Regions from separate parts of the Acetobacterium sp. K1/6 genome, predicted to be linked through region 2. Evidence: riboswitches for the same ligand, from Rfam matches in the RefSeq annotation. Region 2 holds a riboswitch; the other holds the start of a gene.
What was found. Region 2 has a riboswitch for cobalamin ahead of U2P91_RS04100 (ECF transporter S component). Riboswitches for the same ligand answer to the same signal wherever they lie in the genome.

Region 1: linked by a shared signal. The riboswitch ahead of U2P91_RS03575 (anaerobic ribonucleoside triphosphate reductase) and the one ahead of U2P91_RS04100 (ECF transporter S component) in region 2 are both predicted to bind cobalamin.

The regions. Positions count from the first base shown of each region.
Region 1 covers NZ_JAXQGA010000003.1:106,751-111,254, forward strand. Annotated here, with positions in the region: gene U2P91_RS03555 (response regulator) at 1-593, shown strand, start outside; gene U2P91_RS03560 (flavodoxin domain-containing protein) at 584-1,075, opposite strand; gene U2P91_RS03565 (FMN-binding protein) at 1,098-1,484, opposite strand; gene U2P91_RS03570 (MarR family winged helix-turn-helix transcriptional regulator) at 1,499-1,963, opposite strand; cobalamin riboswitch at 2,259-2,438, shown strand; gene U2P91_RS03575 (anaerobic ribonucleoside triphosphate reductase) at 2,556-4,504, shown strand, end outside.
Region 2 covers NZ_JAXQGA010000003.1:220,941-225,444, forward strand. Annotated here, with positions in the region: gene ltrA (group II intron reverse transcriptase/maturase) at 1-511, shown strand, start outside; gene U2P91_RS04095 (alpha-ribazole-5-phosphate synthase) at 628-1,359, opposite strand; gene U2P91_RS04100 (ECF transporter S component) at 1,457-1,990, opposite strand; cobalamin riboswitch at 2,110-2,278, opposite strand; gene U2P91_RS04105 (anthranilate synthase component II) at 2,527-3,114, shown strand; gene pabB (aminodeoxychorismate synthase component I) at 3,108-4,478, shown strand; gene U2P91_RS04115 (aminotransferase class IV) at 4,502-4,504, shown strand, end outside.

The DNA of each region.
Region 1 (4,504 bases), 110 kb from region 2:
AGCAAATCAGGGAACTTTCGGTTGAGATTCCGATTGTGGCCATGACGGCTGATGTGATTGAGGGGGTTAAGGAAAAATGCGAATCTTATGGTATTCATCACTATATCAGTAAACCCTTTAATCCTGAAAAATTTGTGGAAACCATCCGAAAAATTGCAAGCGCTGAAACAAAGGGCAAAGAAAACAGAATTAAAGAAGCTAACAGCCAGAGCATCGAACAAAACAGCCGAAAAGTGGCGGATGCCCCGGTGCTTGACCGGGAAGAAGGACTCCGATACATGGGAGATAACGCGGTACTTTATGAGCGTGTTTTAAAAGCCTATTTCAATGAAAATCAGGAAGTGATAGAAAATCTGGATTTTGCCATCAAAGCTGAAAGCTTTCAGGAGGCAGCCCAGATCGTTCATAAGGTTAAAAGCAGTTCTGGAAGCATTGGTGCCAAACAACTGTTTGAAATCGCCAAAGACTTCCAGAAAGCACTTGAAAGCGGGGCAGAAAAAGAAATCATCAATTTCTATCCTCAGTTTGTTGCGGCTATGAAGCTACTGCTGGATACAATCGAGCCAGCTGAAGATAGTGGCGGTCAGGAATGAGTATTGATCGTATTTGCCATCCGAAGAATGCTTTCGGGCAACGGCTTCATCGGAGACGTGTTATCCTTTTGGCCAGACTTCTCGACCATGTTTGACACGAACTTATGAAAAAACTTCATTTTATCCGGTCTCATTTCGCCACCAAAATTATCGAGAGTAAGGGCTTTTTCGAGCAGAATGTCGGGAAAAGAGTCTTTAAAATAAGTATCAATTGTTTCAGCCGAACCACAGGAGATAAAAAAGCCCAGATTTTTGTTTTTCAGTTCATCTAAATGTGAAAGACAGTATTTTTTTATTTTCTTGTCAATCTGTCCAATGTAAATAGAACCGCCGATTAAGACTGTATCGTAGTCGTCCAGAGCGGGAATTTTATCGGAATTGATATTGACGAGTCGGGTTTCTCCGTTTAAGTTCTTTTTTAGTTCTGCGACGCAGTCCGCGGTAAAGCCATATTTACTGGCATAAAGTATCATGGTTTTCATGGGCATTTCCTTTCTTTGCATCTTATTGAGTTAAGGCATTTTCAATGGATTTGAGATAGGCTTTGCTGGTAACCGTGGCACCGCTGACTGTATCGACAGTGGTATTTTGTATTTTAATGACTTGGTTGATAATCGTACTGGTCACATCTGGAGATTCCATGGTGACGGCTTTGACCACATCAATTGATGTAATCTGATGATTGGCCACACTGACGGCAACCTCATTGGTCCAACGTCCAGATTCGTAAACACCGGCATAGGTGCCATCTTCAATTTTTTGTAGATCCACCGGATTGATTGCCAGGTTTTCCCCGGATTCCAGGCCGCTGGTGAGATAAAAAAATCCGCCGGCACCTACTAGTACCAATACGCCCAGAATACTGAGAATAATAATCATTGCTTTTTTCACGTATTTTCCTCCTGTTATCTTGATTCTTGATCCATCTTTTCCAGGTTTGTCAGTATCTTTGCAAGGGTTGACCGAGTCATGGCCAGCTCCTCTGCCGAGATGCCGTTAAATAATTTTTCAGTAAAAATCACTGCTTTCGCCTGACTTTCGTTACCGAAAGAATCGACGGCGTCGGTTAGTTTGATCCGGGTGATTCGGGCATCTTGAGGGTCTTTTTCCATAACAATGAAGCCTTTTTGTTCTAACTTCAGAGCTACCTGCTTGACGTTCTGATGAGAACTGCCCATTCCTTTGGCGACTTCTTTGATGGTGGGGTTATGATCAAAGGTATTCGCAACGACAATCGTGAGCAGCCACTGCTTGGTTGTTAGATTGTATTCTCTTAGTTCCCGCTCCAGTTGGGTGGTCATCTGGTTGGCAACGACTTGAACACTGCCAAAGATAAATTTTTGATCGGTCATTGAGTCGATATGGTCCAAAATATAACCTCCTCGCTTCTATTAAGGTAAGACCTTACCTTAATAGATAATACCTTACCTATTTTTGTCTGTCAATACTTATCAGCCGAATATATATATTTCTGAAGAAAGTTAAGACTAGCAAAATTTGAAAGGGTTTGCAAAAAATTTAACGGTAGAAATTTTTAAATTTATGTTATCATAAACAAGCGAAAAAGTTCACGATAGGGATGATGTTACTTGATTGAAATAGTGATTAACGTTTGCATTATAAATCAGTTTGACACTACATCTTGTATGTGATAAAATACAAACAACAAAATAAGGAGATAATGGTGCTGTGCCAACAGGTGCAGTTTGGGGGAAGCAGGTGTGAATCCTGCACGGTCCCGCCGCTGTAATGGTGAGATGTTAAAAGAAAATAAACAGGTTAAGCTGTTTGTTTCTGAACGTTCAAACCGGAGTCAGATTACCCGCCGTTATTAAATGCACCAGACTCTACGCGTGATAGAGGGTGTTCAATGTATCATTATGCCTCTTGACCACGCCGTTGAGGGGTTTTTGCATGCCTAAAACACCTAAAAGACTAGCAGGAAAGAAGGAAACGACCAGAATGATTACAAAAATTAGAAAAAGAGACGGACGAGAAGCCCCGTTTAACATTGAAAAAATTGCCAACGCTATTTTCAAGGCAGCCAGTGAAATCGGCGGCCAGAATTATCAGACGGCCATGGATCTGGCCGAGCGGGTTACCATTTATATTGAGCAGGAAATGAATACGAATGCGCCAACAGTGGAAGAAATTCAGGATGCGGTGGAAAAAATCCTGATTGAAACCGGACACGCCAAAACGGCCAAGGAGTATATTCTATACCGGGCTGAACGAACCCGAATTCGGGAGATGGATACCCGGCTGATGAAAATATATGAAGACCTGACCTTCAAGGACGCTAAGGATAATGATGTAAAACGAGAAAATGCCAATATTGACGGGGACACCGCTATGGGCACGATGCTGAAGTACGGGTCAGAGGGCGCCAAGCAGTTTTATGAAATGTTTGTCTTGAATCCAGAGCATTCAGCCGCTCATAAAGCCGGTGAAATCCACATTCATGATATGGACTTTCTAACCCTGACGACGACCTGCACTCAGATTGATTTGGAAAAGCTGTTTAAAAATGGCTTTTCTACTGGCCATGGACATCTGCGCGAACCCAATGATATTCAAAGCTATTCGGCTCTGGCCTGCATTGCCATCCAGTCGAACCAGAATGATCAGCATGGCGGACAGAGCATTCCCAATTTTGACTATGCCATGGTTCCGGGGGTAAAAAAAACCTTTGTCCGGCTTTATCAGGAGAACCTTGCCAAGGCCTTAACCTTATTAACGGAGACAAAGAATGCCTTAGCAAAGGTTAAAGCCATCGGCGCGGACATCGAAAAGAAACTGGGGTTAAGACCCGAATTAAATCAACCCAAAGGTTATCAAGAAGCAGAAGCCCGGAGCCTGGCCCAATGGATTGTTGACGCCAATGTCATTAACCGGGTGCAGGGCTTTGCAATGGAAAATGCCGAGCGGGAAATCGACCGTAGTGTCTATCAGTCAATGGAAGCGTTTGTCCATAACCTGAACACGATGCACAGCCGAGCCGGTGCCCAAATCCCCTTTAGTTCCATTAATTATGGTATGGATAGTTCTACCGAAGGGCGGTTGGTGGTAAAAAACCTGTTGCTGGCTACTGAGGCTGGTCTGGGCAATGGGGAGACGCCGATCTTTCCAATTCATATTTTTAAGGTCAAAGAAGGGGTGAACTATAATCCCTGGGACCCCAATTATGATTTGTTCAAATTGGCCTGCCGGGTTAGTGCCAAGCGATTGTTTCCCAATTTCTCCTTTCTGGATGCACCCTACAACCTGAAGTATTACAAAGAAGGTCAACCGGAAACAGAAATAGCCTATATGGGCTGCCGCACCCGGGTGATTGGAAATGTCCATGATACCAATCGGGAAATCACCTATGGCCGCGGGAACCTGAGCTTCACCACCATTAATCTGCCCCGTATTGCCTTAAATAGTCAAGGAGACAAAGAACTGTTTTTTATTGAGCTGGATAAAAAAATTGATTTGGTTATTGATCAATTACTGGAACGATTTGAAATTCAGGCCCATAAAAAGGTCAAAAATTTTCCCTTTTTGATGGGACAGGGGGTTTGGATTGATTCCGATGATCTTACTGAAGAGATGGAAATCCGGGAAGTGCTCAAACATGGGACCCTGAGTATGGGCTTTATTGGCCTGGCGGAATGCCTTGTCGTTTTAACCGGAAAGCACCATGGGCAAGCGCAAGAAGTCCAGGAACTGGGGCTGGCAATTGTGGGCCACATGCGAAAGCGAATGGATGAAACCAGCCAGCACTATCAGATGAACTTTACCCTGCTGGGCACGCCGGCAGAAGGTACCGCCGGACGATTTGTCAAGCTGGATAAAACTATTTTTGGCGATATCCCGGGTGTAACCGACCGGGAATACTACACCAACTCTTTCCACATCCCGGTTTACTA
Region 2 (4,504 bases):
AGAAGAATTGAAACTGAAGGTAAATGAGACGAAAACCAGGCTGACCAGTGTGAGAGAAGGCGTGACATTCCTGGGGTTCGTGATTTATGCGAAATATCTGGTGATCAATCCCAAACGGATCAAACGTTTTAAGGGCAAAATCAGAAACATAACCAGAAGAAATGCCGGAAGGCCACTTGAAAAAGTGATTAAAGAGCTTAATCCAGTGCTCCGGGGATGGTTGAATTATTATCGGATCGCCAACATAAAATCATTGATTACAGAGATGATGTCATGGATTCGGCGCAGGTTGCGAATGATAAAGATGAAGCAATGGAAAACATATAAAGCCATGCATAAGGAAATGAGAAAACAGGGGATCAAAGGTAGTGGTGAAAAGATGGCGGTGACGAAATGGAAGAATTCAAATGTCCATATCATCCACATGCTACTCCCGAATCAGTACTTTGAAGACTTGGGACTCATCGATTTAGGTCAATATAAAGTTGGATTACTGTCGAATTATTATTAATTCGATGAGAGATTTCAGGAGCCGTGTACGGCAAACGTAAGCACGGTTCTGTGAGAGCAAAGAAATCCGGACTAATTATCCGGATTTCTAGCTACTCGATATTTGCAAATATTTTGTTATCTGAAATAACCAATAATGGTCAGCTTATCCTTAAAGATGGCAGCCAGTCCGGATAGGGCTGAGGGCTTGATGCTGGCAATTACGGTGGTTGCCGGGCCGGAAGAATCCACTACATTCAGATCATTAGGTAATTGTTCAAATTGGAGCTGGTAAATATTGGCAAGCGTGTTGGCTTCGTATAAAATCCCTTTGGAACCGCAGGGAACGATCTCATTTACGGCAGGGTTCTTAACTAAGGTCTTGAGATCCTGATAATTGGCGATTTCCGGATCGCCATCGAGAATAAGGGCACTGACATATTTGGGTTTACCGATGCAGATCACCACATCTGCAGATACTGAGGGAGTGATTCGCAACCGATTGGCCATTCCGAGTACAAAAATGCCAAAACCGGTCATGCTGGTTTTGAAATTTTCTTCGGTCGAACCATTAATGGGCAGATCTCCGATACCGGCTCGTTCCAATTCTTCCCGAATACCTTTAATCAGAGCTTCGCCGGTGGGGTGCATTTCTCCGACGATGGTGTTGGAAAGACCGATGATCTGGGCGCCACAGGCCAGCAGTTCAAAAAGACATACCCGGGCAGCAAAAACAGAAATGTACTTGGTGGCAACACACAGTTCATCCCCGGGCTTTTCCCCGACGCCACCGCTACTGTCGCAGGCAGTGACCAGGAGGGAATCAGGAAGCTCAATGACGGATAGGTCACGATATTGATAAGTTTTCATACGGTCCTCCATTCGGGGGTTTTTATAATAACGTAAGTGCCATGTATTTTGTGAGTTACTTCGTCATTTAAGAATCAGGTTCTAGCGGAGCTTAAGTTTATGCCTGAGCCGAAGTTGCCGAAGATACCTGATTTTTAACCGATAGGGGTAATGCTTTAAAGACAAGGGCCGCAATCAGGGCATTGATTCCACCCACCAGAGCCAGGGGAAACATCATTGCAATTACTCCGGGCCAGGTTAACATGGGGATTAAAAGCGGCGAACAGAGTAAAAGTAGGATCGGGCCGTTGCAGATAGCGGCAACGATAACGTTGACGATCAGGGCGACGATTTCATTTGCGGCCTTTTTAACAAAAACATAAGTATACCAGGTGGCCACCATGATCAGCCCCATCCCCAGACCAATAGCAAGGTGAACGGGTAGGGTCATTGGGAATCCTGAGGTAAGCGCGGTTAAAAGATGACCGATAATAGCAATAATTGCGCCAGCCAGAGGTCCCATCAACAGGGTGCCCAAAAAGGCCGGCAGTGAATCGAAGGCAATCGTGCCAAAAACTTTTAACTGGGCTCCTACAAAAGAGAGGGCAATTAAAAGCGCCATAAAAACGAGTTGTCGCGTGTTGATTTTCATGTGATACTCCTTAATTTTATTATAAAGCATTTCTATGGCGATGAAAAGAAAATTTGGATAGGTCGATTTAATTAAATAAAAAAGTTCACATCTAATTTAGATGTGAACTTTACCGTCGTCCAAATGGAATCATTTCTGGCAGGTCTCCTGAGTCAGCTTCATCGCAGTTTGTCCCTTCCCGTGAGGTGGTCATGACTTGTGCTCGACTTTACAGTGGTGGGTCCCTACAGGATTTTAACCTGTTTCCCTATTCTCCTTTTTCAAGGCACCAAAAAAGCTTTATTTACTTGAGCAAATAATAGCACATCAGAGATCAATTTGTCAAATTGAAATTGTAAATAATTAAGGGAAAGAAAAAGTAAAGTAATCGTTAAAAGATGATCGCGTCGAGGGTAAATTCTAGCTTAAATCAACCGCGAAAAAAAAGCGGCGATAAAAAAATCGCGGCCAAATATTGCTGCTATAATTCATTGTATTGAATCCTTGGAGTATGGTACAATGCTTTACAAAATGACTAATACTAAGAGGTATAAAAATTGATTCTAATGATCGACAACTATGATTCTTTCACCTATAATTTGGTTCAGTATCTGGAAAAACTGAATGCAACGGTGATTGTAAAGAGAAATGATAAGATTACCCTGGACGAGATTGCCGCGATGGCACCGTCGATGATTGTCTTATCACCGGGGCCATGCACCCCCAACGAATCCGGGATCTGTCTGGATGTGGTGCACCGTTTTAAGGGTGAAATTCCGATCCTGGGTATTTGTCTGGGCCACCAGATCATCGGTCAGGCCTTTGGCTGTAAGATTAAAAAAGCTCTGGAACCGGTTCATGGCAAAGTCCATGCCATCTCCCATGACAATGCCGGCGTGTTTGATGGTCTTAATAATCCCCTGAAGGTGACGCGCTACCATTCTTTGGTGGTTGAAAATCAGGAAATACCGGATTTTTTTGAGATCACCGCCCGAACTGATCAAAATGAGATCATGGGTATGCGACATAAAGACTACCACATCGAAGGGGTTCAGTTTCATCCTGAAGCGATTCTTACCGAAATGGGGATGGAATTATTGGATAACTTTTATCAATCGACAAAAGAAAATGGTGTGCGATGTTAATACAAGAAATAAAAACCGACTTAAGCAGTTTTGAGTGCTATCTTTTGTTTAAAGATGAGCCCTATAGTTTCTTTTTAGACAGCGGCAGAGACCCGGACAGTCTGGGACGCTATTCATTTATCGGTGGGAACCCGTTTCTGGTCTTTAAAAGCAAAGCGGACGCCATTACCGTTAAAACCAAAACAGCGACGAAAACGCTTACGGGAGATCCTTTTGATGAACTGCAAAAGCTTTTAAAACAGTATAAAATGGATTATCCATCCCCGTTTCCTTTTTTAGGTGGGGCAGTGGGTTATTTTGGCTATGATCTCTGTCATCATCTGGAAGCATTTCCCCGCAGTGCCGTGGATGATGTGGGTATCCCCGATTGTTATATGGGTTTTTATGATGGGATAGTGATTATTGATCATAAAGAAGGTAAGACCTATGTGGCCGCCCTGGGAATCGAAGAAAATGAAGCGGATATCATCAGCCGGTTAGCCGCAAAATTTGTCGGCGATCCCAAAATTGCCATTCGTACAGACTTTAAAATTAATAAGAATGTTGAATTTCGGGGTAATTTCACCAAGCCGGAGTATATGAAGGCACTGGATGCAGTTCACGAATACATTTTAGCGGGAGATATTTACCAGACCAATCTGACTCAGCGCTTTAACGCTGATTTACAGCTTAGCCCACTGGAATTATACAGCGAACTCAGAAAAATTAACCCGGCTCCCTTTGCCAGTTACATTGATTTTGGAGAAGGACAGATTGTTTCCAGTTCCCCGGAGCGTTTTATTCTGGTTCAGGGTCGAAACATTGAAACCCGACCGATTAAAGGGACGATGCCCCGGGGCAAAACCGCTGCGGAAGATGCCGCTAATCGGGAGACTCTGGTTAACAGCGAAAAGGATAAAGCCGAACTGCTAATGATTGTCGATCTGGAGCGCAATGATCTGGGGAAAATTGCTAAAACCGGCACCGTTAAGGTTCCGGAATTGTTTAAGTTAGAAACTTATCAGACCGTTTTTCATCTGGTCTCAACCGTTACGGCCGAATTAAAGGATGACCTCGATGCCATCGATTGTGTCAAAGCCACTTTCCCCGGCGGTTCGATTACCGGGGCACCGAAGATCCGGGCGATGGAGATTATTGATGAACTGGAGCCCACCCAGCGAAACATTTATACCGGTTCGATCGGCTATATTGGTTTCAACGGGGATCTCGATCTTAATATTGTCATTCGGACGATTGTCTGCAAGGATGGGAAAGGTTATTTTCAGGTCGGCGGTGGAATCGTCTGGGATTCCGACAACCAGTCCGAATATCAAGAAACCTTCGACAAGGGCAGAGCTCTGATGGATGCACTGAAACGCTATTAATTAAACAGTTTAGGAGGAACCCAATG